Regions from separate parts of the Candidatus Symbiobacter mobilis CR genome, predicted to be linked through region 1. Evidence: predicted binding sites of a transcription regulator. Region 1 holds the regulator's gene; the other holds the start of a gene.
The links. Region 1 encodes LexA, which represses DNA repair genes until DNA is damaged. Its sites were predicted from a motif close to ACTGTATNNNNATACAGT; they were not measured.
Positions count from the first base shown of each region.

Region 2: a site for LexA is predicted at 9,830-9,847, ahead of CENROD_RS00570 (LexA family protein). Genes of this name have one in related genera too.

Region 1 covers NC_022576.1:2,414,437-2,429,440, forward strand. Annotated here, with positions in the region: gene CENROD_RS09870 (polysaccharide biosynthesis tyrosine autokinase) at 1-342, opposite strand, end outside; gene CENROD_RS09875 (low molecular weight protein-tyrosine-phosphatase) at 463-894, opposite strand; gene CENROD_RS09880 (polysaccharide biosynthesis/export family protein) at 891-2,087, opposite strand; gene CENROD_RS09885 (ABC transporter permease) at 2,383-3,237, opposite strand; gene CENROD_RS09890 (ABC transporter permease) at 3,251-4,174, opposite strand; gene CENROD_RS09895 (ABC transporter ATP-binding protein) at 4,187-5,281, opposite strand; gene CENROD_RS09900 (extracellular solute-binding protein) at 5,354-6,571, opposite strand; gene lpxK (tetraacyldisaccharide 4'-kinase) at 6,759-7,808, opposite strand; gene CENROD_RS09910 (ExbD/TolR family protein) at 7,842-8,255, opposite strand; gene dinG (ATP-dependent DNA helicase DinG) at 8,482-10,689, opposite strand; gene CENROD_RS09920 (DUF6806 family protein) at 10,823-11,452, shown strand; gene CENROD_RS09925 (cyclic di-GMP phosphodiesterase) at 11,478-12,737, shown strand; gene lexA (transcriptional repressor LexA) at 12,800-13,450, opposite strand; gene CENROD_RS09935 (asparaginase) at 13,647-14,630, shown strand; gene adk (adenylate kinase) at 14,814-15,004, opposite strand, start outside.
Region 2 covers NC_022576.1:119,036-134,039, forward strand. Annotated here, with positions in the region: gene CENROD_RS00535 (ABC transporter permease) at 1-445, shown strand, start outside; gene CENROD_RS00540 (ABC transporter ATP-binding protein) at 455-1,429, shown strand; gene CENROD_RS00545 (ABC transporter ATP-binding protein) at 1,431-2,279, shown strand; gene CENROD_RS14445 (methyl-accepting chemotaxis protein) at 2,418-4,037, opposite strand; gene carB (carbamoyl-phosphate synthase large subunit) at 4,201-7,533, opposite strand; gene ubiU (ubiquinone anaerobic biosynthesis protein UbiU) at 7,755-8,807, shown strand; gene CENROD_RS00565 (U32 family peptidase) at 8,885-9,784, shown strand; gene CENROD_RS00570 (LexA family protein) at 9,896-10,309, shown strand; gene asd (archaetidylserine decarboxylase) at 10,426-11,277, opposite strand; gene CENROD_RS00580 (HDOD domain-containing protein) at 11,481-12,770, opposite strand; gene CENROD_RS00585 (putative bifunctional diguanylate cyclase/phosphodiesterase) at 12,767-14,404, opposite strand; gene CENROD_RS13405 (hypothetical protein) at 14,495-14,749, shown strand; gene CENROD_RS00590 (efflux RND transporter periplasmic adaptor subunit) at 14,972-15,004, shown strand, end outside.

The sequences.
Region 1 (15,004 bases):
CCCGACGACGGTGCGAGAGCGAAGAATTTCGATTTCCGCCGTGGCCGGAGACTTGATCTCGAACAAGTTGCCCGCGTTGCCCAGCAACCCGCCCAAGCCTCCACCTTGGCCGTCTTCCACTTGGATCAAAGTGTTGGCCTCGTAGATCGGGGTGGCGAGGAAGGCATACAGCCCGCCGCCGACGAGACAGCACGCCGTTACGGCTGCGATGAGCCAGCGGTGGTCGAGAACGACGTCAAGCAGGTCCAGCAGGTGGATGCCGTCTTCGTCCTCCGCAGCCCATGTGACAGCCGCAGGTACCGGAGAGGCAGGGGAGACAGTGGGGAGTGGGGTGCGATCCATGGGACGGAGAAAAGGGAAAAACCAAGGAGACCTGGGCGCCGAGATGCCCTGGACGCTTGTAGCTCGATGCCTATGCCACAGCTACTGCAAAAGTCACTGCAAAAGCCAATCTGGAGCCTGTCAGAGTTTGTGAATCCGTTCGACCCAATCCGCAGCGCCTTGGACGATCGCCGCGTAGGCGCGCTCGAATTCTTCGAAAGACTTGCCATAGGGGTCTTCGACATCGAACCCGCCGTAGTGTCCGATGCGAAACACCTTGCCGCGCACGATGGGGAAACGCTGTTCGAGCCAGGGTCGCTGCGTTTCTTCCATAACCAGAATGAGATCGGCCTGCTGGCATAGCGGCAGCGTCACCTGCTGCGCGCGGTGTCCCCGCAAATCCAGCCCATGGGCTTGGGCGACCTCAATCGACAACGGATCGGCACCATACCCCACCATCGCGGACAACCCAGCCGAGGAGACGGAATGCCCGAGAAGTTGCCGTGCCAGCACCACTTGCGCCAGCGGACTGCGGCAGATGTTGCCGAGACAGAGGGTGAGAATCGACGTCATTGGCGCAGCGCGTCGGTGGCGTCGCGCGTCGTCGTGATCGCTTGCGCGCTAGGCAGCATCAGGCTGATGACGCGGTTCCAGCGTACCAGGGGAACGGGATCGACATACACCACATCCCGCGCGCGCAACTCGAAACCCTCGGCCAGCGCAAAAGCCGCCGCCCTACTCACGTCGAGGTGATAAATCTCCGGTTGCGCGGTGTTTGCGCTGCGGATGACGAAAACCTGACGCGGGTTCCCGGAAACCGGGCTGACCCCGCCCGATTCCGAAAGGGCCTCATTGAGCGTCAACCGGCCATTGCGCAAGGTCAGGGTGTTGGGGCGTAGCACTTCGCCAAGCACGTAGACCCTGGCTTCCGAACGGGGAGGAACGCGAACCAGGTCGCCAGGCGCCAGCAACACTTTTGCCGGGTTGACCCCGCTTTCCGTGAGCAGGGGAAGGCTGACCGTGGTCGTCTTGCCTTCGCGGGTGATTTCGATCGCAGATAGATCGGCCGATGCGGTAAATCCCCCGGCGCGCCCTACAGCCTCCGGCAGGGACATGGGCAGATCGTTGATCGCCAGCAGGCCGGGGGTGCGCACCTCACCATCGATGTAGACGCGACGACTGCGGTACGACAGCACACGCACAGTAACTTGGGGGTTCTTGACGAACTTGGTCAGCTTGCTTGCGAGCAGGTCGCGTACTTCGTATTCGGTGCGTCCCAGTAGGTCGATGGGGCCGATGTACGGGAATTGGATCTTCCCCTGCGGGCTAACGGTGTACCCCCCAGTGGTCGTGTTGGCTTCGGCAGACGTGCCTTGCGAGAGGGAGAGTTCCGGGTGATCCCAGACGGTGATGCCGAGGATGTCCCCGGCGCCGATGCGATAGGGCTGTGATTCTGCGAACAACTGCTCGACATCCGGCGCAACGGCCACCGGGCGCTGCGAGCGCTGTTGCCGAATCAGCTCGGGCGTGATCGGAATGAGTGCAAGCTGCGGGGCTTGCGCCGACGATACCCCTGGGGACGGGCCATCCACGACGTTGCCCGCAGACTGCTGGGCGACGGATTGCCGGGACGCAAACCAGCCGCCGGGAGGCTCCGTCCGATCGACCCGAGCACCAACGAACATTCCCGGAGCGTATGCACACCCCCCACACAGTCCCAGCAACCCCAGGATGGCGACACCGCGCCGGAACCACCACATCGACATGCCTGCATCCAATAAAACAGGACTTACGCAACATTGCCCCAACTAGGCATCCCCACGCAGACAGTACCAAGCAGTACGGCAAATGGGTAGAACGATGCTGGGGCGGTTTTGCGTAAGTCCGAGGAAAAAGGAACGTACCGCCACAACCCTCACCACTACCCACACCACAACCTACTGCGGCCAACACGCTCTACAAACACAGAACCCGCGCAAAGGCGGGCCCAGAAATCACGGGGCATTCTACGCGGGGCACCTGTGGCGGCCAGCCGCCCCGCTGTGCTTGTGTCCCAGGCTGCTAGGAGGCACCCACAGGCTCTGCAGCTTGCCCGGCGGCAATTTCGCGCTCGCGTCGGCGAGCTTGTCGCGCCACCCACACGCTGTAGGTCACTGTCACCAGCGTCACCGAAACGATCAGAATCGTCGCAGCGGCGTAGATCGTCGGGTTGATGCCACGGCGGGCGTAACCAAAGATCACCTGCGGCAAGGTGCTGACACCCGGCCCGGAGAGAAATTCCGAGATCACCACATCGTCAAAAGAAAGGGTGAAGCTCAACAACGCGGCAGCAAGAATGGCCTGCAAGATGTTGGGCATGGTCACCAGAAAAAACACTTGGTAGGGCTTGGCGCCCAGATCCATCGCCGCTTCTTCGATGGTGCGATCCATGTCTTGCAGCCGGGATTGGATGACAACCGTCGCATAGGCCATGCCGAGCAGCGTATGCCCCAACACGATGGTCAACATTCCCCGTTGCGGCCAGCCCAGCACGTTCTGTACCCCGACCATCAGCAATAGCAGCGATAGGCCGATCACGACTTCGGGCATCACCAAGGGGGCATGCACCATCCCGGAAAAGACGGTCCTTCCCCAAAATCTGCGGTACCGAACGAGCACGAAGGCTGCCAGCGTGGCCATCGATGCCGATGCCACGGCAGACAAGGCAGCCACCTCGACGGACAGCCAGAAGCCGTCGACGATCCTGGAGTCTTCCAACAGCGCCTGGTACCAGCGCCAGGAAAAACCGGTGAATTCCGCATCCTGGCGCGTGCTGTTGAACGAGAAAACGATCATGAAACACAGCGGCAAATACAGAAAGAGGTAGGTCAGGAGCATCCAAACCTTGCCCAGGTGCCGCAACCATCCTCGGTACATGGCGTAGTCCCTGTTAGTGGCGCGTCGCAGGCGTGTCACCATTGACGTGGTAATACCACCCCAGCGGAATGACGATCAGGACGATCATTACGACCGCCAAGGCCGAGGCGCGCGGCCAGTTGTTGGCGGTGAACATTTCATCCCAGACGACCCGCCCGATCATGAGGTTTTCCGACCCGCCAAGCAGCGAGGGGATGACGAATTCCCCCACACTGGGGATAAACACGAGCATCGACCCCGCGACGATCCCCGCACGGGATAGTGGAACCGTCACCAGCCAAAACGCTTGGAATGGGGAAGCGCCCAAATCGTTGGCGGCTTCGAGCAGCCGAAAGTCGAGCTTGACGAGGTTGGCGTAGAGGGGGAGCACCATGAAGGGCAGGTAGACGTAGGTCATTCCGACGAGCATCGACACATCGGTATAGAGCATTTGCCATGGTTCCGCAATCAGCCCCATCCAGAGCAGCAATTGGTTGAGCATGCCCTGGTCGGCAAGGATGCCCTTCCATGCATAGACGCGCAGCAGAAACGAGGTCCAGAACGGCAGCATCACCATAAGCAGCAATGCGGGGCGCACACCCGGAGCACAGCGTGCGATGAAGTAGGCAAAGGGGTATCCGATGACCAGGCACAGCAAAGCGGTGCAGAACGCGTACCAGATCGATCGCAGATAGGCTTCGATGTAGATCGTCTGGAACAGTCCGTCGCCATCGGGAGCGCGAAAGATCGATCCGTAGTTCTGATATTTCAGGTGGAGTAGCCCCGTTTCGGTGTTCCATATCGCTTTGAACGGGGAAATGTCGTTGCCCATGTCCACGAAGCTGATGTACAGCAGGATCAGGAACGGCAACAGAAAGAACAGCAACAGCCAGGCAAAAGGCACCCCGATGACGAAGCGCCTGCCCGGCACAGGAATCCGCAGCGCAGTCCAACCCACGGGGCAACCCTGCTAGTCGCGCAGCACCACGCCGGCGCTGTCGCTCCACCAGAAGAAGACCTCGTCTTCCCAGGTGATGTGGCTTAGTTCGTGGCGGGACGTGGTGGCCTCGGTGATCTTGACGCGAGACCCATCCGGTACGACGACGATGTACGTGATGTACGAGCCGAAATACGCGATTTCCTTGACCTGACCGTGGAACAGATTGCAGCCGACATCGGGCCGAACTTTGGCGATTTCGATTTTTTCGGGGCGGATGGCGATCGAGACCGGCAGGTTGACCGCGCCACCCACTCCATGCCCGACGTGGATATCCCCCAGGCTGGTCGCAATGGCGCACCGATCAGGCAGATCGACGCTGAGCTTGCCGTCGAACAGATTGACGCTGCCGATGAAATCGGCGACGAAACGGTTGGCGGGGTGGTCGTAGACCTCCCCCGGTGGGCCGACTTGCAACACCCGGCCCTTGCTCATCACCGCGATGCGGTTCGCCATCGTCATGGCTTCGGATTGGTCGTGCGTCACCATCACGCACGTCACGCCGACCTGTTCGATGATATTGACCAGCTCGAACTGCGTTTGCTCACGCAATTTCTTGTCCAGCGCACCCAGCGGTTCGTCGAGCAGCAACACCTTGGGTTTTTTGGCCAGGCTGCGGGCCAAGGCCACGCGCTGCTGCTGTCCGCCGGAAAGCTGATGTGGCTTGCGCCGCGCATAGGGCGCGAGCTGCACGAGGTCGAGCATCTCGCCCACCCTTGTCGCGATGTCTGTCTTGGGCAGGCCCTCGCGCTTAAGGCCGAAGGCGATGTTTTCCCAAACGTCCAGGTGCGGAAACAGCGCATAGGACTGGAACATCATGTTGAAGGGCCGCTCGTGCGGCGCCATCGGCGCGACATCCTGCCCACCGAGCAGGATGCGCCCGGAAGACGGCTCCTCGAATCCTGCGAGCATCCGCAACAACGTCGATTTGCCGCACCCGGAACTGCCCAGGAGGGCAAAAATTTCCCCCTTGGCGATCGACAGACCTACGTCATCGACTGCAAGCACTTCGTCGAAATGCTTGCAGAGCTGCTCGGTCACCAAATAGTTTGCGCCGCTAGCCGCCATGGCGTACCTCGGGCGCAGGCATCCCTGCGGGCCGCGCAGGCCCGTCTTCCCTAGACCGGGGAACCATCGAGCCTACTTGCCCTTCTTGAAGGCGTTGTAGGTGCTGGCCAGGGCTTCCCGCGCTTCGTTGCTGAAGCTGCTGGGATGCACCATCTTCGGGAAGTATTCCGAAGGAACGAAGATGGTTTTGTTCTGCGCGATGTCGGGGTTGACTTTCGACACGGCAGCGCGATTGGCTGTCGGATAGTTCATCGCGTTGGTGACCCACGCGGAGTTTTCCGGGCGCAGATAGAAATCGATGAATGCATGGGCATTCTTGGGATGCTTGGCATCCTTGGTGATGGCCATGGTGTCGAAGAAGATCAACGCGCCACCGCTGGGCAACAAGGCCTCCATGTCGTCCTTGGATTGGTTTTCCTTGGCACGACGGGCCGCGATATTGATGTCGCCAGCCCAGCCAATAACCACGCAAGCCTTGCCGCCAGCGAGGTCGTCAATCATCGTCGAGCTGAATATCCGCACGTCGGGGCGCACTTTCGCGAGCATCTCGGCAGCCAGCTTGTAGTCGGCGGGGTCGTTCGAATACGCATCCTTGCCGATGTAATGCAGTGCGGCAGGCAGGATTTCCGTCGGCGAATCGAGGTACGCGATGCCGCAGGACTTCAACTTTTTCGTGTATTCGGGTTGGAAGACGAGATCCCATGCGTTGTCGGGCATGGGCATATTCCCCAGCGCCTTGAGGGCTTTGGTCTTGTTCCATCCGACCGTGGTGAAGCTCCATGCCCAGGGGACGAGGTGCTTGTTGTCGGGGTCGGCCTTGAGCAAGGTGGCCATCAGGCCTGGGTCGAGGTTGTTGAGGTTTTTGATCCGGCCTTTCTGCAAGGGCTGCAGCAGACCGCCCTCGATTTGGGGCTTGGCGAACACAGAGCCGGGAACGACGATGTCATACCCGGTGTTGCCGGCGACGAGCTTGGCGTGCAGGGCTTCGTTCGTCTCGAAGGTGTCGTAGTTGACCTTGATCCCGGTTTCTTTCTCGAAGGCGGCGATCATTCCTTCGGGAACGTAGTCAGGCCAGTTGTAAATATTGAGTACTTTTTCTTCCGTATTCGGTTCCATGTTCGCCTCGGCATCCGCAGCGGGAGCGCTGGCTGAATCCGATGCAGCACTTGCCACTACAGCAGGGGGGGTAGTGACGACTGGCGCAGTCTGCGCAGGGACAGCAGACTCCTGGTTGCCGCAAGCAGCCAGCACGGCAACGAGCAGCACCATCGACCATAGTTTTTGCAGCATGGGGAACCTCTACAAAGCAGAAATAGGAAACGGGGGAAAGCAGGAAAAAGGAAAGAAAGTGTACTGTTCGATCCCGCGCCCATGCTGGATTGGACGGGGGGGTGGGGCCTACACAACATGAGGACAAATGCCCCACCGCCCCAGCGTCTGTGACGTGATCAGGCTATGGCATTTTTGGGGTTGCACATCAAGGTTGCCGTGTGCGTATTTCCCCGTGTATTTCCCCGTTTTTGTCGTTCCGCAGTGTGTACAAATATGCGTCGAGCGCAGCCCAAAAAGCCGGTTCCGGGGCTTGCAGCAACCGCACTGCCCAGGCGTTGGGGCGCAGCGTCCACAGCTTGACGGCGTCTTTTTCGGTACAGACCACCGGCGCTGCCGGATCGAGCCGTTGTACTACCCCGCGCAAGTCGTCGTGATCCGGCAGGCGCCATACCGTGGCTGGGCGGATTCCCCGGGCTTGGAGCATGTCCAGAAACCGCTGTGGCTGCGCAATCGCCACGACCACCTGCACGGCTTCGTCTTGTGCAAGCAGCGAGAGCGACCGGGTACGCCCTTGCGCATCGACGGCTTCGTCGGCAAGGCTGCGCACGGCCCGAAAACCGGCAAAAGCGGGCCGCATCCCCGTATGTACGACGAGGTCGACGGCACGCGGCCAGGGTTCCCGCAGCGGGCCTGCGGGGAGCAGCCACCCATTCCCCACGCCACCGTCGTCGAATACGGCAATCTCCACATCGCGGCACAGAGCCAGATGCTGTAAGCCGTCGTCGCAGACCAGGATGTCGATCTCCGGCACTGCATGCAGCAGCATCCGCGCAGCGTGTACACGCCGGGCGCCGACGACCACGGCAGCGCCAGTACGACGGTGAATCAACAGGGGTTCGTCGCCCACCTCGGCCGGATCGGCATCGGCAGTGACACGCACAAAATCATCGCCGCGCCGACCATAGCCCCTGGATACCACGCCGACTACCCGGCCCTGCGCTTGCAGATGCTCGACGATGGCGAGCACCAACGGGGTTTTTCCACAACCGCCGACGACGACGTTGCCGACGACGATCACAGGTACGGGAAGCCGATCACAGTGCATCCAGCCCTGCCGATACGCCCATCGGCGGACGGCGCCTAGCAGACCGAAGCACCAGGCAACAGGCCACAGCAGACGGCACCACCACCCACGCCCTTGCCACGCCGCACGCATGCGATGCTCAATGGCCGCCCGGAACCGACTCGTTCGCACGTCTCTATGGCTTTGCCCGTCTGCCCACAACCCCTAGCGACCTGCCGATTGCGTGGCAAAGGTGATGTGCGACAGCCCAGCCCCGCGCGCCGCCTCCATCACGTGGACGACGGACTGGTGCTTGGCCGCAGCATCCGCAGCGATCACCAGCACGGTGCTGGAATCTCCTCCCGCTGCACGCAGCGCCTCGACCAATTCCGGCACGGTGCGGCTCCCCACGGGAACCTGGTTGACGCTGTATTGCCCTTCGCTGCCCACGCCGACGACGATCTCCCGTGGCTGGTTGCGCTGCGCATCCGCATCCGCCACGGGCAACTCGATACGCAGCTCGGTGAATTTGCTGTACGTCGTCGACAGCATCAAAAAGATAAGAATCACCAACAGCACGTCGATGAAAGGAATCAGGTTGATTTCCGGCTCTTCCAGGGGGCGGGGGCGAAAGTGCATGGGCGTGCTGGAGGAAAGGCTAAGAACCAATTTCAGTAGGCAGGCGAGCCGAAGCAGTGTGCGTGGCGCCGGAGCGCAGGAACCGGAATGTACTTACGGTACATGAGGATTCCGAGCACCGCCGCCGCGTGCAATGCGATGGCGCAGCCCCTACTGGAATAGGTTCTAGAGGGGGAAGCAATGCGATGGACACCAGGAATGTACTGCGCCAGGAGTCACTCGCTGTTCAGCAGTTTCGCTGCACCTTCGCATACGGTGGCAGACCAGCCAGGATGCGCCGGCCATACGCGGTGTGGGTCAGGCGCTTGTCGTAACAGACGAGGCGGGCGCGGTCGGTTTCCGTGCGAATGGCACGGCCGGTCCATTGCAAAAGGCGAATGCCGGTTTCCGGGACAACCAGCTCGTGGAAGGGATCACCGCCCCGGCTGCGCAGCCATTCGGCCCGCGCTTCCTGGACGGGATCCGTCGGCGGTGCGAATGGCAGTTTGGCGATATACAGCACCTCGCACAGCGGGCCAGGCAGGTCAAGCCCTTCCCCGAACGATTGCAGGCCAAAAAGGATCGACGGCTGCCCTGCGGCTATCCGCTCTGCGTGTCGTTCCAGCAGGCGGGGGCGGGCCATGTCACCCTGGACGAGCACGCGCTCGCGCAACGCTTCGTCGAGCGCATTGACCGCCGCCTGCATTTGCGTGCGGGACGTGAACAAAGCCAGCGCTCCGCGTTCGACCTCGCGCAGATCCGCCAACAGGGCTTGCACCACCTCCTGCGTGTAGGCCTCGACATTGCGTGGGTCTGCCGCAGTGGCGACGACGACCAGCTCCCCTTGCCGGGCGTAATCGAAAGGACTGTCCACAGCGAGGGCCGACACCTGCGGTAGCCCCTGCAATCCTGTTTCGCGCAGAAAGTAGTCGAAGCTATTGCACGTCGTCAGCGTGGCCGAGGTGATGACGACCGCCTGCGCAACGTTCCATAGCCGCTCTTGCAGCAGCCCTCCGGCAAAGAGGGGGCCTGCATGTATGCGCAGGGTCACGATGCCCGACGGCGCGCTGGCTTCGACCCACTTGGCCACGGAGCGTTCTTCCGGCGCCAGCAACATGCTTGCTGCCTGCGCCACGCCGGACAGCCGGGACGCCATTTGCCCGAGATTGGCGTAGCGTGCGGCGCAGTCGGCAGATTGCGTCGGGTTGTCGCGTGCCTGGCGCTTGAGCGCGGCGCCCAGCTCTGTCAGCTCGTGCAGCAAGGTGCATGCATGTTCCTGCGTCAGCGCCATGGGTTCGACCAACTCCTGGGGCCACACCCCGTTGGGGAAGCGATGGGTCGCAGAGTCCGCAGTCGTTGCGATGGGGACGAGACCCTGCAAGGCACGCGCGATGTCTTGCATCGCACGCCGCAGTTGCAGTGCCGTAGCCGAAACGTCGATGGACGGGGTGTGTTCCATCTCTCGCGCCGCACTGTGCAGCACCCCTGGCAAGCGATCAAGCCAACGCAGATTCGTCACGTCCATCGCGCTGGCAAAGCGTTCCAGCGCTACCGAAGGCAGGTGATGGCCTTCGTCAAAAACGAGGATGCATTTGTCCGGATCGGGCAGCGCACGCATTCCCAGCGAAGCCAGGATCAAGTCATGGTTGGCGACGATCACCTGTGCCTGCACCAACGCCAGCTTGGCGCTGTAGTAGCAGCAATCCCGGTATCGGGGGCAGTGGCGTGCGGTGCAGGTGTGGCGCTCGGCTGCGATAGGCGCCCAGTCTGCGGGGTCCATCGGTTGCGACAAGGTGTCGCGGTCTCCTGCCCACTCCCCCTCGGCCAACGCCTGCGCCAAGCTACGGTACAGCCGCATCCGGCGCTCGAATTGGGCGGTCTGACTGCGGGAACGCGGCTCCCCCTCGGACTGCGGGGTGCCGTCTTCGGCCCAGTCGAGCAAGCTGCCGCCCTCCGCGTCGGCGTAGCGTTCGAGCTGGAGTTTGCACACGTACCGTCCACGGCCTTTGGCCAAGGCGAACGTCAAAGGCACGTCGAGTGCTGCGGCCAGGGCGGGCAAATCCTTGTGCAAGAGCTGCTCTTGCAATGCCACGGTGGCGGTCGACACCACGACGCGCGTATTGCAAGACAAAGCCAGCCCCACTGCGGTGGCAAGGTACGCGGCAGACTTGCCTACCCCCGTCCCGGCCTGAATCACGGCGATGGCCCGGCGGGCATTGCCCGGGGTGGCGTCGTGCAGGGAGTCTGCGATGCGCTGCGCCATGGCGCGCTGCCCAGGACGTTGACAAAACGCCGGGTTCGAGGCCATCAACCGGTCGAAAGCCTCCATGGCTCGCGCCGCAGCGTTGGCGTCCATCGGTTGGGCAGCGGCTGCGTCGGGTTCGTCGCCACCAAGTAGGCCGCTGGAACCGTCGGGATCGGGGTCGAGAGCGTCGGGGTCGTCGAGGGCGTCCATATCTTGCACTGGGAGCCTTGTACACACAGCAGATTGCATCCCGCAGGTCCCTCTACTCCCTCTGCTGGGACGGGCAGTGTATTCGCGGGATGTCCTGCACTGTTGTTGGCGAGGGGTCTCGTACACTCTCGCCATGCCTCATTACGAATCCCCCCTCGAAATCCATGTCCATGGCCAAGTGGCCCTGCGCCGGGACGTAGGCCCTGCCCACCTTGAGGAAGCCTTGCAGCCCCTATGGCGCTACACGGGATCGCCCTCCCTGTGGGCTGCCGCGCAGAGCTGCTACGAGGATGAACCCGGTATCGCTTTCATCGCAGACCAGCATCTGCTGCAGATGTGCTGGACCGTCGTCGGCGCGGAAAACTTCCGCCAAGCCCTCGACGAGATGTGCATGAACCTCAACGATCTTTCCATCGACGGCGCTGTGCTGGAAGTCACGTTTTATGACACCCGCTACGACGAGGAAGACGACGAGGAAGACGAGGAAGAACCCCCCACGCGGGACGATTTTTTCCTGCTCTTCATCGGCCCGGATCCGGGGTCGATCATGCAAGTGCAACGCGACCTGCTCGTGCAAGACGTCGTCGAGCTGATGGAACGCCATTTCGACCGCACTGAGCTGGAGGGCATCGTCCAGCAAATCGACTTGCTTTTCCAGCAACGGCTCAGCAGCCTGGTCAATTCCCTGCAACTGGGGAAGCCTCCCCGTGGCGGAGGCGCCCCGCCGCATGCGGGCGGACGCAAACCCCGCAAAGCACGCTGAGTTTGTCTCGTCGGGTGAGGCTGCCATGCTCAAACGCATCGGTGTCCAGCAACTCGTACTGGGGATGCACGTCAAGGAATTCTGCGGTTCCTGGATGGAGCATCCGTTTTGGCGCACCGGGTTCGTCCTGACCGATCCCAAGGATCTCGAAGCGATTCGTTCCAGCAGCATCCGCGAAGTCTGGATTGACGCTGCCTTGGGGCTTGACGTCGCGCAGGGAGAAAGCGCCGTCACGGAAGAAGAGGCCAATGCGGAGGTCACTCAGGCGCTCGATAGCGCCAGTTCTCCCCTCGAACCCGTCTCCATTCCACGCCGCAACCAAACGCCTACGCCCAGGGCCAAGGAGGTAGAACGCGCGGCGCGCATCTGCATCGAATCCAAGACTGCCGTGCAGTCGATGTTCGAGGAAGTGCGGCTCGGCAATGCCGTCGATTCGGAAAGCGCCAACGCACTCGTTGAGGAAATCTCGGATTCCATCACGCGCAATCCTGGCGCAATCATCAGCCTTGCGCGCCTCAAAACGGCGGATGACTACACCTACATGCACTCGGTCGCCGTGTGCGCAATGATGGTTGCGCTGGCCCGGCAATTGGATCTCGGTGCAGAAACGACGCGCTCCTGCGGGTTGGCCGGCTTGTTGCACGACATGGGAAAAGTCGCTGTTCCCAAATCGATCCTCAATAAGCCCGGCAAGCTCACCGAGGAAGAGTTCGAGAAGATGAAGGCCCATCCCGGGGAGGGTCACGACATCCTGCTTCGCAGTGAAGGCATGGATCCCATCGCGCTCGACGTCGTCTGGCACCACCACGAAAAGGTCGATGGATCGGGCTACCCCAAGCGCCTGCGCGACGAAGAAATCACGCTCTTCTCCAAGATGGGCGCCGTCTGCGACGTCTACGACGCCATCACGTCGAACCGCCCCTACAAAAACGGCTGGGATCCCGCTGAGTCGATGCGAAAAATGGCCGAATGGACGCGCACCCACTTCGATCAGCGTATCTTTCAGTACTTCGTCAAAAGCATGGGGATCTACCCGGTGGGGTCCCTCGTGCGGCTTGCGTCGGGGCGGATCGGCGTGGTCGTCGAACAATCCAGCGGAACGCTCACCGCGCCGATCGTCAAGGTGTTCTATTCGACCAAGTCCGGGCTGCGTTTTGAACCCGCCCTGATCGACCTGTCGCACCCCAAGACCACGGACAAGATCGTTCAGCGCGAGGATCCCACCCAGTGGAACTTCCATGACCTCGACGTACTCTGGTCCGGGCTGCCGAATTACCGGCCTTGACGCCCTGGCTGGAGCCTTGTTGAGTCCTTGCTCCCTTGGCTCCTGACCGGACTGGACTGCGCCTACTTGCGCACTGCGGGCCGGATCAACCCCACGACGATGCCTTCGATCGCGAAGGGCTGCTCTGCTGTCACAGTCAGCACCGGGTATTGCGGGTTTTCCGGGTGAAGCTCGATCATGCGGTCGGTGCGAACCAGTCGTTTGACCGTGACCTCTTCACCAATGCGCGCCACAACGATCTGCCCTGTCTGCGCCTCGGGGCAAGCATGGATGGCCAGCAGATCCCCATCCAGAATTCCTGCCCCCAGCATCGACGTACCCTGCACGCGCAGCAAATAGTCGGGCCGCTGCGCGAACAGCCCTGCCGCGACGGGATAGCTCCCCTCCAAGTGTTCTTGTGCAAGGATCGGCAGCCCCGCCGCCACGCGGCCCACCAGTGGCAACGTCCAGACTGCCCCCATCGGCTCGTCTGCGGGGAAGTGACCGGGGCAGTGACCAGGGATGCGGATGCCCCGCGCAGACCCCTGCCCCAATTCGATCACCCCTTTGCGCGCAAGGGCCTGCAAGTGTTCCTGCGCAGCATTGGCCGACCGAAAACCCAGCGCAGTGGCTACCTCCGCCCGCGTGGGCGGTACCCCCGTGCGAACGATGGTGTCTTGCAGAAAATCCAGCACCCTGCGTTGGCAGGGCGTCAGCGTTGGGGAAGAAGACATGCGCGCTGGCCGTACATTGACCGATCTACACCGGCCCTACATCAATACAAAACGCGGGATTGTGCCGCGCACCCAGAATCAACGGCCATGACTTTGCGCAGATGCCCCGAATCAGGCAAGTCATGGCCGTTTTCCTTACCCCCAACCCCTCTCCCGTCTGCGGGCAAGGGAGTTTCGAGAAACCATGCAGAAAGCCATGCAGAACCATGTACGAAACCTCGTAGTACTCGGAACGGGGGGAACGATTGCTGGCTCCCAGCCCGACCCCCGTCTCGCCGCCGAATACGACAGCGCACGCCATGGCATCGATACGCTCGTTGCTGCCTTACCCGCACTGCCTGCCGGGTTTGCGTTGCGTACCGAACAGGTGGCGAACATCGACAGCAAAGACTTGGACTTTTGCCTTTGGGCCAAGCTGTACGAGCGCATCGTCGACCACCTGCGCCGCGCTGAGGTTGCCGGGGTCGTCGTGACACATGGCACGGACACGCTCGAAGAAACAGCCTACTTTCTGCACGCGGCCTTGCCTGGTTCGCTGACCTCGCAGAAGCCTGTCGTGCTCACGGGCGCGATGCGTGCGCTCGACGCCTTGGGCAGCGATGGCCCAGCCAATCTGTACGATGCCTTCACCCTCGCTGCTACCGCAGGGGCGCACGGGGTGATGGTGGCGTGTGCCGGGGCAGTACACGCGGCTGTGGAAGTGCGCAAGACGCACACGTACCGGCTCGACGCTTTTTCTAGCGGCGATGCAGGCCCACTCGGGTATCTGGAAAACGGCAGACTGCGTGCGTTGCGCCCCTGGCCCGCAGCGCCTGCCACCCAGCCACGAGAAGCACTGGATCGTGCAATCCGTGCGAACGCATGGCCTCGGGTCGAGATCGTGATGGGCTATGCAGGGGGAAGCGCCGCCGTGATCGATGCCTTGCTACGCAATAGTGGTGGCGACACGCCCCCATTGCGTGGCATCGTCGTCGCTGCGACGGGCAACGGCACGCTGCACCATGCGATGGAAGCCGCATTGCGCCGCGCCTGCGATGCTGGAGTGCGGGTGGTGCTTACCAGCCGCTGCGGCCCCATCGTTCCCCATGCCGGAATGGCCTTTTCCCATGCAGACAGCCTGACTGCCGTGCAAGCCCGCGTGGCAATGATGCTGGATTGCATGGCGCACGATGCACGGTGACAAGGCGGAAACGGCCAGCACACCATCCAGAACCGGCCTTCAGGCCCGGGCTACGGCGCACCGCCCTTGCAGGGCGGGGTCTTCAACCGGTATTTGTGTGTCGATGACTGGGTGCCGAAGCCCTGAATCCGGGAAGTCATGGCCGTTTCCCGTGCCACCAACCCCTTTCCCGTCTGCGGAGGTTCAGGATTCGAGCGCTGCCAGCGCTCGCGCGGTGATCTCCGCCACAGTGCCTAGTCCGCTGATTGCGCGGTACTTCGGCGCACGCCCTGGTTCGGACTGCGCCCAGGCGGTGTAGTACTCGACCAGGGGGCGCGTTTGTGCGCTGTACACCTCCAGGCGTTTGCGCACTGTTTCTTCCTTGTCATCGTCGC
Region 2 (15,004 bases), 700 kb from region 1:
TTCGACGGGGCGCTCGCTCACGCTTATCGGTCTCATCATTGGGCTGACGACGTGGACATGGTCGGCACGTGCGGTGCGTGCGCAGTCTTCCGCGCTCAAGAGCCGCGACCACATTTCTCTCGCACGAATGAATGGCGACCGGACACTAGTCATTCTCATCAAGCACATCCTTCCGTATCTGCTTTCTTATGTGTTCATGGTCTTTATCCTGCAGATTGCCTCGGGCATCTTGTCGGAAGCAGCCATTTCGATGATCGGGCTAGGCCCGCTCGATACGCAGTCGTTGGGGGTGATCCTCAACGATGCCAAAAACAACGGCGCGCTCGGTGATGGGGTGTGGTGGGCATTTTTCCCCGCTTCGATCTTCATCACCTTGATCGTGTTTGCGCTGTATCTGGTCAACACCTCCATGGAGGGGGTCTTCAACCCCCGCCTGCGCAGGTAGGAGCACTTGATGCCCACGTTTGAAGTCGAACACCTTAGTCTGCATTATTTGACCCGTTTTGGGGGCAAGGTGCATGCAGTCTCCGACGTCTCCTTCACGATGGAGAAGGGGGAGATTCTTGGGATAGCCGGGGAATCCGGTTGCGGCAAGTCCACCATCGTCAATGGGCTGATGGGGCTATTCATCCCTCCCTTGCAGCTTACTTCCGGCGATGTGCGCGTCAATGGCGAATCGCTGATGCACCGTACCCCGGAAGACGTGCGCGCCAATGTGCTGTCGCGCAAGGTTTCGATGATTCCGCAGGGGGCGTTCAACGCACTCAACCCGACGCGCAAAGTCAAGGACATTGCGGCAGACGTCATCGCTGCGCATGAGGATGCTGGTTCGGATCGCAAGGCGATTTACCAGCGCTTGCACGAACGCTTTGATTTGTTCGGCATGGATACCGAGCGCGTGCTGAATTCCTTCCCCATCCAGCTCACTGCGGGGGAACGGCAGCGCTCGGTCATCGGCATTTCCACACTGCTCAATCCGGAGATGGTCATTGCCGATGAGCCTACGTCGGCCTTGGATGTCAGCACGCAGAAGGTGGTGATCCGCATGATCTTCGACTTGCTCGACAAGGGGATTTTTTCCACGATGATTTTCATCACCCACGAGCTGCCTTTGCTGCGCCATGTGGCCAACAACATTGCCATCATGTACGCGGGGGAAATTGTCGAAAAGGGAACGACAGAGCAAATCGTTTTTGATCCTCGACATCCTTACACCAAGGCGCTCATGGGTGCGATGCTCAGTGCAGAGGCAGGCCAGCGCCAGAAAAAGCCCGTGGCTATCGAAGGAGCGCCCCCCAATCTCGCCAAGCCGATCAGCGGTTGCCGTTTTGCCGACCGCTGCCCAAGTGCAAGGCCGGAATGCAAACTCCAGACTCAGACGATCCGCATGGTCGCAGGCCGTGAGGTGAGGTGCAGCTATGCAGAGTAGTATGCAGAGTAGTAATGTGTCGAATGCCGTGCCCAATGGGGTACAGAGTGTGCAACGTGGCGATACCCCGATGGAAGTTCCGGTTTTTTCTGCCCGCAATGTGTCGATGACCTTCGGGCACGGCAAGAAGATATGTCGCGCCGTGCGGGAAGTCAGTTTCGATATTGCCGATGGAGCCATTGTTTCTGTCGTTGGCGGCTCCGGTTGTGGCAAGAGCGTACTGGCCAAGATCATGTTGGGCTTGTATGTCCCGACTGCGGGCGAATTTTTCTACAGAGGCCTGCCGATCACCAACCAACACATGCATTGGAATGAGGTGCAGTCGGTTTTTCAGGATCCTTTTAGCTGTTTCAACCAGTTTTTCACGATCCGTTCGCAGTTGAAGGATGCTTTCGGCATTCTTCAAAACAAACTGTCCAAATCGGAAATTGAAGATCGGGTCGATGCTGCGTTGCGTGCCGTCAATGTGCAGCCTGCGGAGATTGAAGGCAAATATCCTTTTGAACTCTCTGGGGGGCAAATGCAGCGGATGCTATTGGCACGCATCTTTGCTTTGCGCCCAAAAGTGCTTGTCGCGGATGAGCCGACTTCGATGGTGGACGCCTGCGTGCGTGCCAATATCCTTGACTACCTGATGAAATTGAAGCAGGAGCTGGGGATGACCATTGTCTTTGTTACCCACGACATTGGTCTGGCTTACTACGTCAGTGACCAGATATTCATCATGCACGAAGGGAGGATCGTCGAGGCTGGAGAACCTGACGCTGTGGCCCTTTCCCCCCAACATCCGGTGACAGTGCAATTGATTGAAGATGTCCCGGATATCCATAAGGATTGGATCAAGCGCTGAGGGGGGCGCGCAGCACCCCATCACTCTTGATGCCTGGGAGGGGTGGGTACCTCCAGGCTGGTGCTGGTTATGCATGTTGGTTATACACATGCAGCGGCTTGCAGTTTGCACAGCAAGACCGACTATGTGGAGCTCTGCTCAGGGGTTATGCGGCTGCACGGGGCGTGCTAGAGCGGTGGATTCGGCCGGGAGCTGAAATACGGCCATGGTGCGCAGCAAATCCTGCGCTTGGGCATGCAGGCTGCTGGCGGCTGCGGCCATTTCCTCGACCAGTGCCGCGTTCTGTTGGGTAGTCTGGTCGATTTGCGCGACGGATTCACCCACTTGGCTGACACCCGTGCTTTGTTCCTGATTGGCCGTGCTGATCTTGCCCACGAGTTCCGTGACGTGGCGGATGCTCTCGACAATCTGCCTCATGGAGTCGCCTGCCTCGTGGACGAGGGTGGATCCGTGGTCGACGAACTCAACGCTGGTACTGATCAGGTGCTTGATTTCTTTGGCAGCTTGTGCAGAGCGGCCAGCCAAGGATCGCACCTCGCTGGCCACGACGGCGAAGCCACGGCCTTGCTCTCCAGCGCGCGCTGCCTCCACTGCCGCATTGAGAGCCAGAATATTGGTCTGAAAAGCGATCCCGTCGATGACGCCGATGATGTCCAGGATCTTCTGCGATGAAACCTGGATCTTCTCCATCGTTGCCACCATTCGATCCACCACTGTCCCGCCCCGGAGTGCTGTGGCGGCAGCGTGTTGCGCCAGTTCATCCGCGTGGTGGGCGTTGTCCGCGTTCTGCCTGACCGTGGCACTGAGCTGCTCCATCGATGAAGCCGTGTGCTCCAGGGCGCTGGCCTGACGCTCGGTACGCAGGCTGAGATCGTGGTTGGCGGAGGCAATTTCCGCGCTGGCGGTGGCCACGTGTTCAGAGGCATGTCGCACATCCAGTACCACACGACCCAGGCTTTGCTGCATAGCTTGGAGCTGAGCCATCAGGCTATGCGTGTCCCCACCACGCACTTCGATGGGATGACATAGATCGCCGGAACCGACGAGTTCGGCGACTGTCGCAGCGTCTCCTGGTTCTCCGCCGAGTTGCTGGCGCAAGGTGCGAATCGTGGCGCCACCGATGGAGAAAGCGAGCAGCAGGCCACCGATGGTTGCCACGAGGAAGGAGCTCAGCGCAACGTGGTAGCGCGTTTGCGCGTTTTCGTAGGCTTGTTTTGCTTGCTCCACCTGGTGATCGCGGTATGCGCGCATGTCGCGCACCGACATTTCTCCTTCCTCTCGGCCGGCACGCAGAAAAGCGGCCATGACTGCCGGGGAATAATCCCCACGACCGATGGCCGCAACCACTTGATCGAGCTTGTCTCGCCACAAAGCGCGGCTGCGTTGGCTGGCATGCAGCAAGGCCATATCGTCCGCATCACTGGTAAGGGGCGGCAGAGCGGCAAAAATTTTGTTGGCTGCGACGCGGTTGGCTTTGATGGCGTCCGTATGAAGGCTGGCAGGGTGGTTGTGGATGGTTTGCAGGGGGTTGCCGGGGGCGTGCTGGAAGGCCAAAAGAATCTGCAAGCGGTTTTGCACGAGGATGTCGATCAGTTCGTCAGCCATCAATGCAGGCAGCATGGCACGGTCATGCAGCGCTTTGATTTCCAGATTGGAACGGTGGATGCTCCATAGTCCCACGCCACCGACGACGACCAACAAAGAGGACAGCACACCGATCAGAATCACGAGTCGGGTCGATACTTTCATCGTTCGCATTGCTTACTCTCCATACAAAAAACACTGGATGTCCACACTGTGTGTTATGAGGCGGGTACGTGGAAGGCGGGTGCGTATTGTGGTGGTGTGCCATTCCCGTGCATGGCAGCCCATAGGCTTGCTATACCAATCAGGATTGCGGGGAATGTGCGCCACAGGGATATCAGGGGCTGGTGGTGGTGTCCACGACATGGGCCGCAGTACCCAGCATCGCATGCAAAGTCTGGATCGATACCACGTCCAGCCGATCCATGTATTTCATCCCTTCGACGGCAGCTTCAGCCCCTGCGATAGTTGTGAAGGTGGTAATGCGTGCGGCCAGAGCGGAAGTGCGAATGCGCCGCGAATCGGCGATGGCATTGCGGCGTTCTTCCACCGTGTTGATGACCAGGATGATGCCGCCATTCTTGATCATGTCGACGATGTGGGGTCGGCCTTCTGCAACCTTGTTGACCACCTGACACGGTACCCCTGCATCCCGCAGTACCGATGCAGTGCCACGGGATGCGATGATGGCAAAACCCAGGGAAACCAGCTCACGCGCCACGCCAACGGCCCGTTGCTTGTCCCCTTGCTTGACGGACAAAAACACCTTGCCTGTTGGGGTGCCATCCGCAGTCAATGGCTTGGGTAGAAGCGAACCGGCACCGAGTTGGGATTTGACGAAAGCCTCGCCGAAGGTCATGCCTACGCCCATGACTTCCCCGGTGGATTTCATCTCCGGCCCCAGGATCGGGTCGATGCCCGGAAAGCGAACGAAGGGGAACACGGCTTCCTTGACGCTGTAGTACGGTGGAACGACCTCGTGCTGGATGCCTTGGGAGCGCAGAGATTGCCCCACCATGCAGCGTGCGGCAACTTTGGCCAGTTGCACGCCTGTCGCCTTGCTGACGAAAGGCACCGTGCGGGATGCGCGGGGGTTGACTTCGAGCACGAAGATCACGTCCTCATTGTCTTGACGCTGGATGGCGAATTGCACGTTCATCAGCCCGACGACATGCAATGCCTCGGCCATGGCGGCAGTTTGGCGGCGCAGCTCGGCCACTGTATTCGCAGCCAGACTGTACGGAGGCAGCGAGCATGCGGAATCCCCGCTATGCACGCCCGCCTGCTCAATGTGCTCCATCACCCCGCCGATGTACACATGTCCGGTGTTGTCCCGCACGCAATCCACGTCGCATTCGATGGCGTCGTTGAGGAAGCGGTCGAGCAGCACGGGGGAATCGTGGGACACCTTGACCGCCTCGTGCATATACCGCACCAGGTCTGCGGGTTCGTGGACGATTTCCATCGCCCTGCCACCCAGCACATAGCTGGGGCGCACCACCAGGGGGTAACCCAGGTCGGCAGCCTTGCGCAGCGCTTCGTCTTCGTTGCGGGCCGTCGCGTTGGGTGGCTGGCGCAGTTGCAACCCGTGGAGCAATTGTTGGAAGCGTTCCCGGTCTTCGGCTGCGTCGATCATGTCTGGGCTGGTTCCGATGATCTGCACGCTGTTGGCTTCCAAAGCCAGGGCGAGTTTGAGGGGGGTTTGTCCACCGAATTGGACGATCACGCCCGTGGGCTTTTCGCGGTCGACGATCGCGAGCACGTCTTCCAGCGTGAGCGGCTCGAAGTACAGGCGGTCCGAGGTGTCGTAGTCGGTGGATACGGTCTCAGGGTTGCAATTGACCATGATCGTCTCGTAGCCGTCTTCGCGCAGCGAGAGCGCGGCGTGGACGCAGCAGTAGTCGAATTCGATGCCTTGCCCAATGCGGTTCGGTCCGCCGCCGAGCACCAAGATCTTGGGGCGGTCACTCGGTGCCGCCTCACATTCGGCGCCTTCGGCCTCGTAGGTCGAATACAGGTAGGCGGTGTGGGTGGCGAACTCCGCAGCGCAGGTGTCGACGCGCTTGAAAACGGGGCGCACCCCCAAAGCGTGGCGGCGCGCACGCACGGCGGCCTCGGTCGTGCCGAACTGCCGTGCCAGGCGTCTGTCCGAAAACCCTTTCTTTTTGAGCGCACGCAAAGTAGCTGCGTCGATGGCGTCCAGCGCAGTACCTACGGCAGGCCTGGGCAGGCGCTCGATTTCCAGCTCGATGCGGACGATCTGCTCGATCTGCACGAGAAACCACCTGTCAATGCTCGTCAGCTCGTGTACCCGGTCGACGCTCCAGCCGCATGCAAAGGCGTCCCCCACGTACCAGATGCGCTCGGGGCCGGGTTCGCCGAGTTCGCGTTCGAGCACTTCGGGGTCCTGGGTTTTTTCGTTCATCCCGTCGACGCCGACTTCCAGCCCGCGCAAGGCTTTCTGGAACGATTCCTGGAATGTGCGGCCGATGGCCATGACTTCCCCCACGCTTTTCATCTGCGTGGTGAGTCGACGGTCTGCCGTAGGGAATTTTTCGAACGCGAAACGCGGGATTTTGGTGACCACATAGTCGATGGTCGGCTCGAAACTGGCGGGCGTTGCGCCGCCGGTGATGTCGTTGCGCAGTTCATCAAGGGTGTAGCCCACCGCCAGCCTGGCTGCCACTTTGGCGATAGGAAAGCCCGTCGCTTTGGAAGCCAATGCGCTGGAGCGGCTGACGCGCGGGTTCATTTCAATGACGACCATCCGACCGGTTTGGGGGTGGATTGCAAACTGCACATTCGAACCGCCCGTATCGACGCCGATGACGCGCAGCACGGCCATTGATGCATTGCGCAGGAGCTGGTATTCCTTGTCGGTGAGGGTCTGTGCGGGGGCGACCGTGATCGAGTCCCCGGTGTGTACCCCCATGGGGTCGAGGTTTTCGATCGAGCAGACGATGATGCAGTTGTCCGCCTTGTCACGAACCACCTCCATTTCGAACTCTTTCCACCCGAGCAACGACTCTTCGATCAGCAGTTCGTGGGTCGGGGAGGCATCAAGGCCGCGCTTGCAAATTTCCTCGAATTCTTCAGGGTTGTAGGCAATGCCGCCACCGGTACCCCCGAGCGTGAAGCTGGGGCGGATGACGACGGGAAACCCCACGGTTTTTTGCACGGCCCACGCTTCTTCGAGGGAGTACGCAATGCCCGACCGCGCAGACTCCAGGCCGATTTGCGTCATCGCTTCTTTGAAACGCTGGCGGTCTTCGGCTTTGTCGATGGCATCGGGGGTGGCGCCGATCAGTTCGATCGGGCGGCCTGTGGCAGCGCCGGTGTAGGCGTCGAGCACCCCGTTGTGCCAAAGATCCATCGCGCAGTTGAGTGCAGTCTGGCCCCCCATCGTCGGCAGAATCGCGTCGGGTCGTTCTTTGGCGATGATCTTCTCGACCGTTTTCCAGGTGATCGGCTCAATGTAGATCGCGTCGGCCGTATCTGGGTCGGTCATGATCGTCGCCGGGTTGCTGTTGATCAGAACGATGCGGTACCCGTCTTCACGCAGCGCCTTGCATGCTTGCACCCCGGAGTAATCAAACTCGCAGGCTTGCCCGATGACGATGGGGCCTGCGCCCAGGACGAGGATGCTGTGAAGGTCTGTACGTTGGGGCATGGTGCGGGGAACGAGGGAATGGGCAAATCAGCAAAGAAAAGCCCGCTACATGGTGCGGGCGCTGAAGGAGCGCGGGGTGGGAGTTGCTGCAAAGGGCAAGCCCACCACGGCAGAAATGTGACAACGATCTTACCTTCCGCTCTATGCAGTTCCCCAAACCCCGTCGATAGAATTCCCGCGCTGCCGGGGGTGCCGTGCAGGCGCTACCAAAAGAATAGAGGATGACCTTTTCAGCCGATTCGCAAGCGGGCCATAGGCGCGTTGCTGCCGTGCCCATCGAACTCGTATGTCCCGCAGGCAGTTTGCCCGCGCTGAAAGCAGCGGTGGATGCCGGGGCGGATGCCGTGTATCTAGGCTTTCGAGACGCCACCAACGCACGCAATTTCGCGGGGTTGAATTTCGACGCGGCGTCGATGACAGCAGGCTTGCGGTATGCGCAAGAACGCGGCTGCAAGGTCTTTGTGACGCTCAACACCTACCCGCAGGCCCGGGCAGTGCAGGTGTGGCAGGACGCGGTGGATCAGGCTGCGGCGCGGGGCGTCGATGCCATCATCTTGGCGGATCCGGGGCTGATGGAATACGCAGCGCGGCGCCATCCACAACTGCGTTTGCACCTGTCCGTGCAGGGGTCGGCCACAAACTACGAGGCCATCGAGCTGTACCGCAGGCACTTTGGCGTGGCGCGCGCGGTGTTGCCCCGGGTGCTCTCGATCGTGCAAGTCGAACAGGTGCTCGACAAAACCGCCGTCGAGATCGAGATTTTTGGATTCGGGAGCCTGTGCGTGATGGTCGAAGGCCGCTGCGCCCTGTCCTCGTATGTGACGGGGGAGGCCCCCAATACCCACGGCGTATGTTCCCCCGCCAAGGCAGTGCGTTGGATCGAGACGGAACAGGGGAGGGAGTCGCGCCTCAACGGTGTGCTGATCGACCGCTACGCGCCAGGGGAAAGCGCAGGCTACCCCACCCTGTGCAAGGGCCGTTTCGATGTGGAGGGGGAGCGCAATGTCTACGCCATTGAAGAGCCGACAAGCCTGAACACCTTGGCATTGCTGCCGGAATTGCTGCGTATCGGGGTGCGCGCCATCAAGGTGGAAGGCCGCCAGCGCAGCCCGGCCTATGTGGCGCAGGTGGCAGCCGTTTGGCGCGCTGCTATCGATGACTGTGTGCGCAACCCTGCGCGGTATGCACCCCGGCCCGAGTGGGTGGCTGCGCTCGATCGCGTTGCCGAAGGCCAGCAGCACACCCTGGGCGCGTACCACCGCCCGTGGAAATAGGCGATGCAGGATCGACCGATACACCTCTCATGCAGCGACCGATAGCTCCATCGATAACGCAACCAGTAGAGCGACCCATGCATATCGCACTAGGCCCGCTGCTGTACTACTGGCCGCGCCAGGACGTGTTGCGTTTCTATGCAGCCGTCGCCCAGTCTTGCGTGGACATCGTCTACCTGGGGGAGGCCGTCTGCTCGCGGCGCCACGAGTTGCGGCTGGCGGACTGGCTTGCGCTGGCGCAGGAATTGCGGCAGGCGGGCAAGGAAGTTGTCCTATCGACCCAGGTGTTGCTGGAGTCTGGGTCCGACGTTGCGGCGATGCGCAAGGTCGTCGAAAACGGGGTGTTTCTGGTCGAAGCCAACGATATGGGCGCGGTGGGCTGCCTGCATGGCCAAGGCCCTTTCGTCGCCGGGCCGCATCTGAACATCTACAACCTGCCGACGCTGCAATGGATGGTGCGGGCGGGAGCGCAGCGCTGGGTGGTTCCCCTGGAAATGGGGCAGGCCGATTTGGCCTTGGTGTTGTCCGAAGGGGGGGCGACGGTGCAGACTGAAGTCTTTGCGTTTGGCCGCTTGCCGCTGGCGTTTTCTGCACGCTGCTTCACCGCACGCCACTACGACGTGCCCAAGGACGATTGCCGTTTTCGCTGCATCGACCACCCGGACGGGCTGCTCGTCCGTACCAGGGAGGATGCGCCCTTTCTCGTACTCAACGGCATCCAGACGCAATCCGACCACGTCCACTCCCTGCTCGGCGAATGCATGCAACTGCGTGCGATGGGGGTTCATGCGGTGCGCGTCAGCCCGCAATCCCAGCACACCTTGCGCATCGTCGAATTGTTCCGCACGGTGATCGACGGGAACACCCCTGTTGTGGATGCGATGGAAGAAGTCACCACGCTGATGGGTGGAAGGCCCTGCAACGGCTATTGGTACGGCAAGCCTGGCATGGAGTGGGTACGGCCTGCAAGCAGTTAGGGGGCGGGGCTGCGTGCGGAAAAGTACGCTGTGATGCATGGTTATACTGTACAAAAATACAGTACTACCATGCATTGCAAAGCACACATTTTGGGCCATAGGCCGTCAGGGTTGGCAGTTCGGGCTGTTCGGGCACGCGGGTTGCGGTGGTTGTCGCACCGGCTCCGGGCAGGGTTTTCCTCTCCGGCGGAGGACTACGTGGAGGAAGAACTCGATCTCCATGCGTACCTCGTTCACAACCCGCCGGCCACCTTCGTTTTTTCGGTGCGCGGGGATTCGATGCGCGGGGCGGGGATTGAGGAGGGGGACAAAGTTGTCGTGGATCGGTCTCTCTCTCCCCGGCACGACGACATCATCGTCGCGGTGGTCGATGGCGAGTACACGATCAAACGCCTGTACTGGCGTTCGGACAAGATCGAGCTGCGCCCGGAAAACCCCGCGTACCCCCCGATTGCCTTGCGTGATGGGGCGGAGCTGCGTGTCTGGGGCGTCGTCGTCGGGGTGGTTCGGCGCTATCACCGGTGAATCAGCAAGCCAGGGAGGAGATCGCTGCTGGGCTGCGCGCGTCGCGAACCGATCCTCTGCGCTACATCACCTGGTGTGATGCATTGCCTGTGGTGACGTGAGGATGCGTAGGGGGATCACTGGTTCCCAACGGTGGCTAGGACTTCCCCCATGCGAACGGGGCGCCCCGGCTGCCATGCCCCGGGGAATTGCAGGGGCACGGCGGGGAACAAGACGATGACCGTCGAGCCGAGCAGGAATCGGCCCATTTCTTCCCCCCGGCGCAGTGTGACCGTGGGCTTGGGGTAGTGCCACTGGCGCACGGTGCCGGGCCGGATGGGATTAACCACGCCGTGCCAGACCGTGGCGATGCTGCCGACGATCGTCGCGCCGACAAGCACCATCGCAAAGGTTCCGCGTTCGCCTTCAAAGACGCAGACGACACGTTCGTTGTGCGCAAAAAGGCTGGGAATGCACTCGGCGGTGGCAGGGTTGACCGAATACAGCCGCCCAGGCACATGGATCATTCGGGTCAGACGGCCATCGCAGGGCATGTGGATGCGGTGGTAGTCGCGTGGGCTGAGGTACAGGGTGGCGAAGAACCCGTTTTCGAACTGCGTTGCCAGCGCGCGGTCTCCTGCCAGTAGCGCCTTGCTGTCGTACAGGTGGCCTTTGGCTTGGAGGATCGTGCGGCCTTCGATGCGCCCGCATTGGCTGACCGTGCCGTCCACCGGGCACAGCAGCCCTGTAGGCGCGAGGGGACGTGCTTCGGGGCGCAGTGCCCTGGTGAAGAAATCGTTGAAGCAGGCGTAGTGGGAAAGGTCAGGATGCTGTGCCTGCGTCATATCGACCTGATAGCGCTGGACAAACCATCGGATCAACGCGGTGGACAACTTCCCGGCACGCCATCGCGCCACCCAGCCCAATGCGATGGTCAGCGGCTTTTGGGGAGTGAGCAGGGCTAGAAGGGTGAGCAGGCGGCAGGACATGGTGGGGCAATCTGTACGTGTACGGTGGGAGTGCGTGTTTGTACCAAAGCAGGTACCACACCGGAATAGGCAACATGGGGTGCGCCGACATGGAACCTTGTATTTCGGCAGGCCGATGTTTGCCGATGCACGGCAGCCCTCACCTGCACTTGACGAAGCACCACCCTTTGCCGCTAGGCGAGGGCAATAGGCTCTATGAAAAGTCAGGCGGGGAAGAACGGCAGGAACAGATTGCGCAGCTTGCGCACCACGACCAGATCGGCTTGGCCGATGGTGTTCGTTCCATCCCAGTCGCAGTACATCAGCCCGGAGACGGATTTGTTCGCGATGGGCAGGATGACGAAACGGCGAATCTCGGGGAGCAGGGTTGTGTAGCCGTCGGGCAGGGCGCTGGGCTTGAGCTTGGTGACGTCCGCAATCGAGATATCGACGTTGTTGCGGATGACCGCGTGGAACGCCGTCGTATGGTGTTCGGTCGTCGCAATGCGAATTTTGCTGCGTAGCTCGTCGATGCCTTTGCCGTACCCATAACAGATACGGAAATCGCCCGAACGCATTTTGGTGAACAGCAAGCAGTGCGCGGAGTGCAGAATTTGGTGCAGCCCGGCAAAGATGGCGCCGGCGAGCGATTCCATGCTTGTCCATTCTGATTGCTGCACATCCTTGTGGAGCTGTTCGAGCTGGGATTCCCTGGTCACGGAGCGGGAGCGGCGGTCGGTCAGGGTGCCTTCGTCGAGCTTGCGGTCGATCCATCCTAGGACCGAAGATTTGTCGATGCCGGGAAGCTCCAAACGCTTGACGAGGTGATGTACCTCGCTGGTTCTCCCGTCGCGGATCAGCGAGGAGGCTTCGTTGGAAAACCGCGCCACACCGACCAGGGTGGGGTCTCCGGTACCGTCGATGATCGAGACGATCGACCGGGGGTACCCCCAGTGACGCGCTACTTCAATGCCCACTTGCTGGTGGGTCATGCCAAGCACGTCGATGGCTGCAACATCCTGCTCTGCGCCCGAAACAACTTTTTGGTGTACGAGCGCACTTTCTTCCGGGAGGAAGGTGGTGGTCATCAGGTTGCCCAGATCGACCATCAGGGTGGCGATGGAGACAGCTTCGGCACGCTGGGCACAGAGGTTGCGCGCCAGGTCGGAAGCCATCAGGATTTTGGCCAGGCATTCCCGCTGTTGCATCTCCTCGTTCGTGGCCATTGAGGTGTTGAGCACTACATGCAACAGCGCGTCTGACCCGAGGACGCGCACGGCGTTCGTGACCGACGAGGTTTCTGGAGCAAAAGGGCCATACATGGGGGAATTGGCCAGGCGCAACACCTTTTGGGTCAGTGCAAAGTCTTGCACGATCTTCCCCGCCATGTGATCCGGTTGTACACGGATGTTGTGCAAGGAACCCAGGATCGACATCACGGTGCTTTCCAGGGCCGGGACGCCACGGGACTGGTTCATCTCCGCATAGAGCTTGTCGAGCACGGCGTTGTTCATGCCACCCCCTTGGGCCGGTTTTGCAGCAGCGCTTGGAGCTGGGGGGCAGGCATAGGCTTGCCGAGTAGGTATCCCTGAAAGAGGTTGCATCCAACGCCCCGGATGAAGCCGAATTGCTCTTCATCTTCAATGCCTTCGGCAACGATCAGCAGATCGATGCTGTGTGCGAGGTTCACCATCGCCGCAATGAGCTTGCGGTTTGCGCCACCAGGGTACGACGGGGGTTCGATGGCCCGGACGAAGGATTTGTCGATCTTGATGCTCGTGACAGGCAGGCGGGTCAGATACGCCAGACTGGAGAAGCCGGTACCGAAATCGTCGATGGAAAACTGGATTCCCTGCTTGCACAGCCGCTCCAACGCGAGCTGCGTCTTTTCTTTGCTATGCATCAGGGTCGATTCGGTGATTTCCAAGATCAGGAAAGCGGGGTCGATCCCCGTTTCCGCAACGACTTCGAGCACGCTGTCGTCAAAAGACGCTTCCTCGAACTGTAGTGGCGAGACATTGACGGACATGACGAATGACGGCATGTGTTTGCGGAATTCCCGCAAGTGGTGGCATGCGTAGCGAAGCGCCCATCTGCCCAGGAAGGGCATGAGACCTGATTCTTCGGCAATGCGGATGAATTGGTCTGGCGCAACCCGCCCGAAGGTGCGGCTTTTCCATCGCATCAGCGCTTCGGCGCCGATAAGGCGGCGATGCACATCGAATTGCGGCTGGAACTCCATGAAGAACTCGCCTTCTTCGATCCCCGTGTGGATGGCTGCGCGGATCGAAAAGTCCACGCTTTCCGGGGGGCGAAGGAAGATGCTGATGCGGTTTTTCCCCTCGCCTTTGGACTGGTACATCGCGTTGTCGGCATTTTTGAGCAGCATGGAGTAGTCGCTGCCGTGCCGGGGATATTCCGCGACGCCGATGCTCACGCCCATGTAGGCGCTGTGCGGAGAGGTGTCGTAGGGACGTGCGATGGCGAACAGGATGTCCTGCATGGCCGCCTTGGCATCGTCGGCGGTTTTTCCATTCATGAACAAAACGAACTCGTCCCCACCAAGCCGGGCGAGTAGGTCATTGGGGCGGATGGCTTTGCGCAGGCGTTTGGCCGTTTCGACGAGTACGGCGTCGCCCACGGTGTGCCCGAAAGAGTCGTTGATCGTCTTGAACCCGTCGAGGTCGAGCATGGCCAGCGAGAACAGCGGACACCCAGCCTGGATGTATTGGTCAACGGTCTTGCGCAAAAAAACCCGGTTGGGTAGCCCGGTCAGTGCATCGTGCTCGGCGGCGTGCCGCAGTGCGGACTCATCCGCCTTCCAGGCAGAGATGTCGATGATGCACAAGGCGTACTGCTGGATACCGGGAAGCTGGTAGCCCCGAACATTGATCCAGGATTCCTGCCCTTGCCGCACTGCGCGCACATCGCAGGTGAAGTAATCGGGCGTGCCATGGCAGGCTGCCAAAAACACTTCGGCATCGTCCTTGTGGAGGATGTCGAGGAACGTGCGGGGGATCGGCGCCGGTTGTGCTGGGTCGGTGCATCCCAGCCACCGTTGTCCTTGTTCCGAAACGAACTTGACACCAAGGTCTGCGTCGATGCGCAACACGGCATCCAGTACGCGATCCAGGGTAGGGGAAGTCATGGGTATGACCCTGTTGTCGGGCGCGCAGTAGGCGCGGCGAACTTCAGTGGGAGCGGGACTGCAGCACCGGAGCCGGTGTGGTGACTACACATGGATTCCATGCTCCCTGCAGTAACAGCCGATGCCTGGAAAAAGGCATTTGCGCATGACGGGCGCCAGAAATATCCGCAGCCCAAAACCCCCGCAGACATCTTGACAGAGGTACGACGTATCGCACAAAAACAGCGAGAAAACAGTGAAAAAGCTGGGGGAAAAACTGGGGGATATATTCCAGTGATTCCAGTGATTCTGAGAACCATCACTATCAGCGACAGTGGCATCAGCCATTCCGGATGTGGAGCGTAGAGCAGTAGACAGCCCGCACAGCAAAAGATAGAGAACTAGATAGAGAGCTATTAGGAACTCTTTCAAATCATTGTAGCCATCGGTTTTTTCGTTCTCGCGTAGCCCTTGTGAGGGCAGTGTGCCCGCTTTGTACGGGCTTTTTTTGGCATTTTTTGGAGATACGGCATGCAGGGCAAAGGGTTGTGCGGATCGTCACGGCTAGGCACAGGTAAGGGGTATGGAATGGCATCTCGGTGGGTATGGGAACGGTTCCGC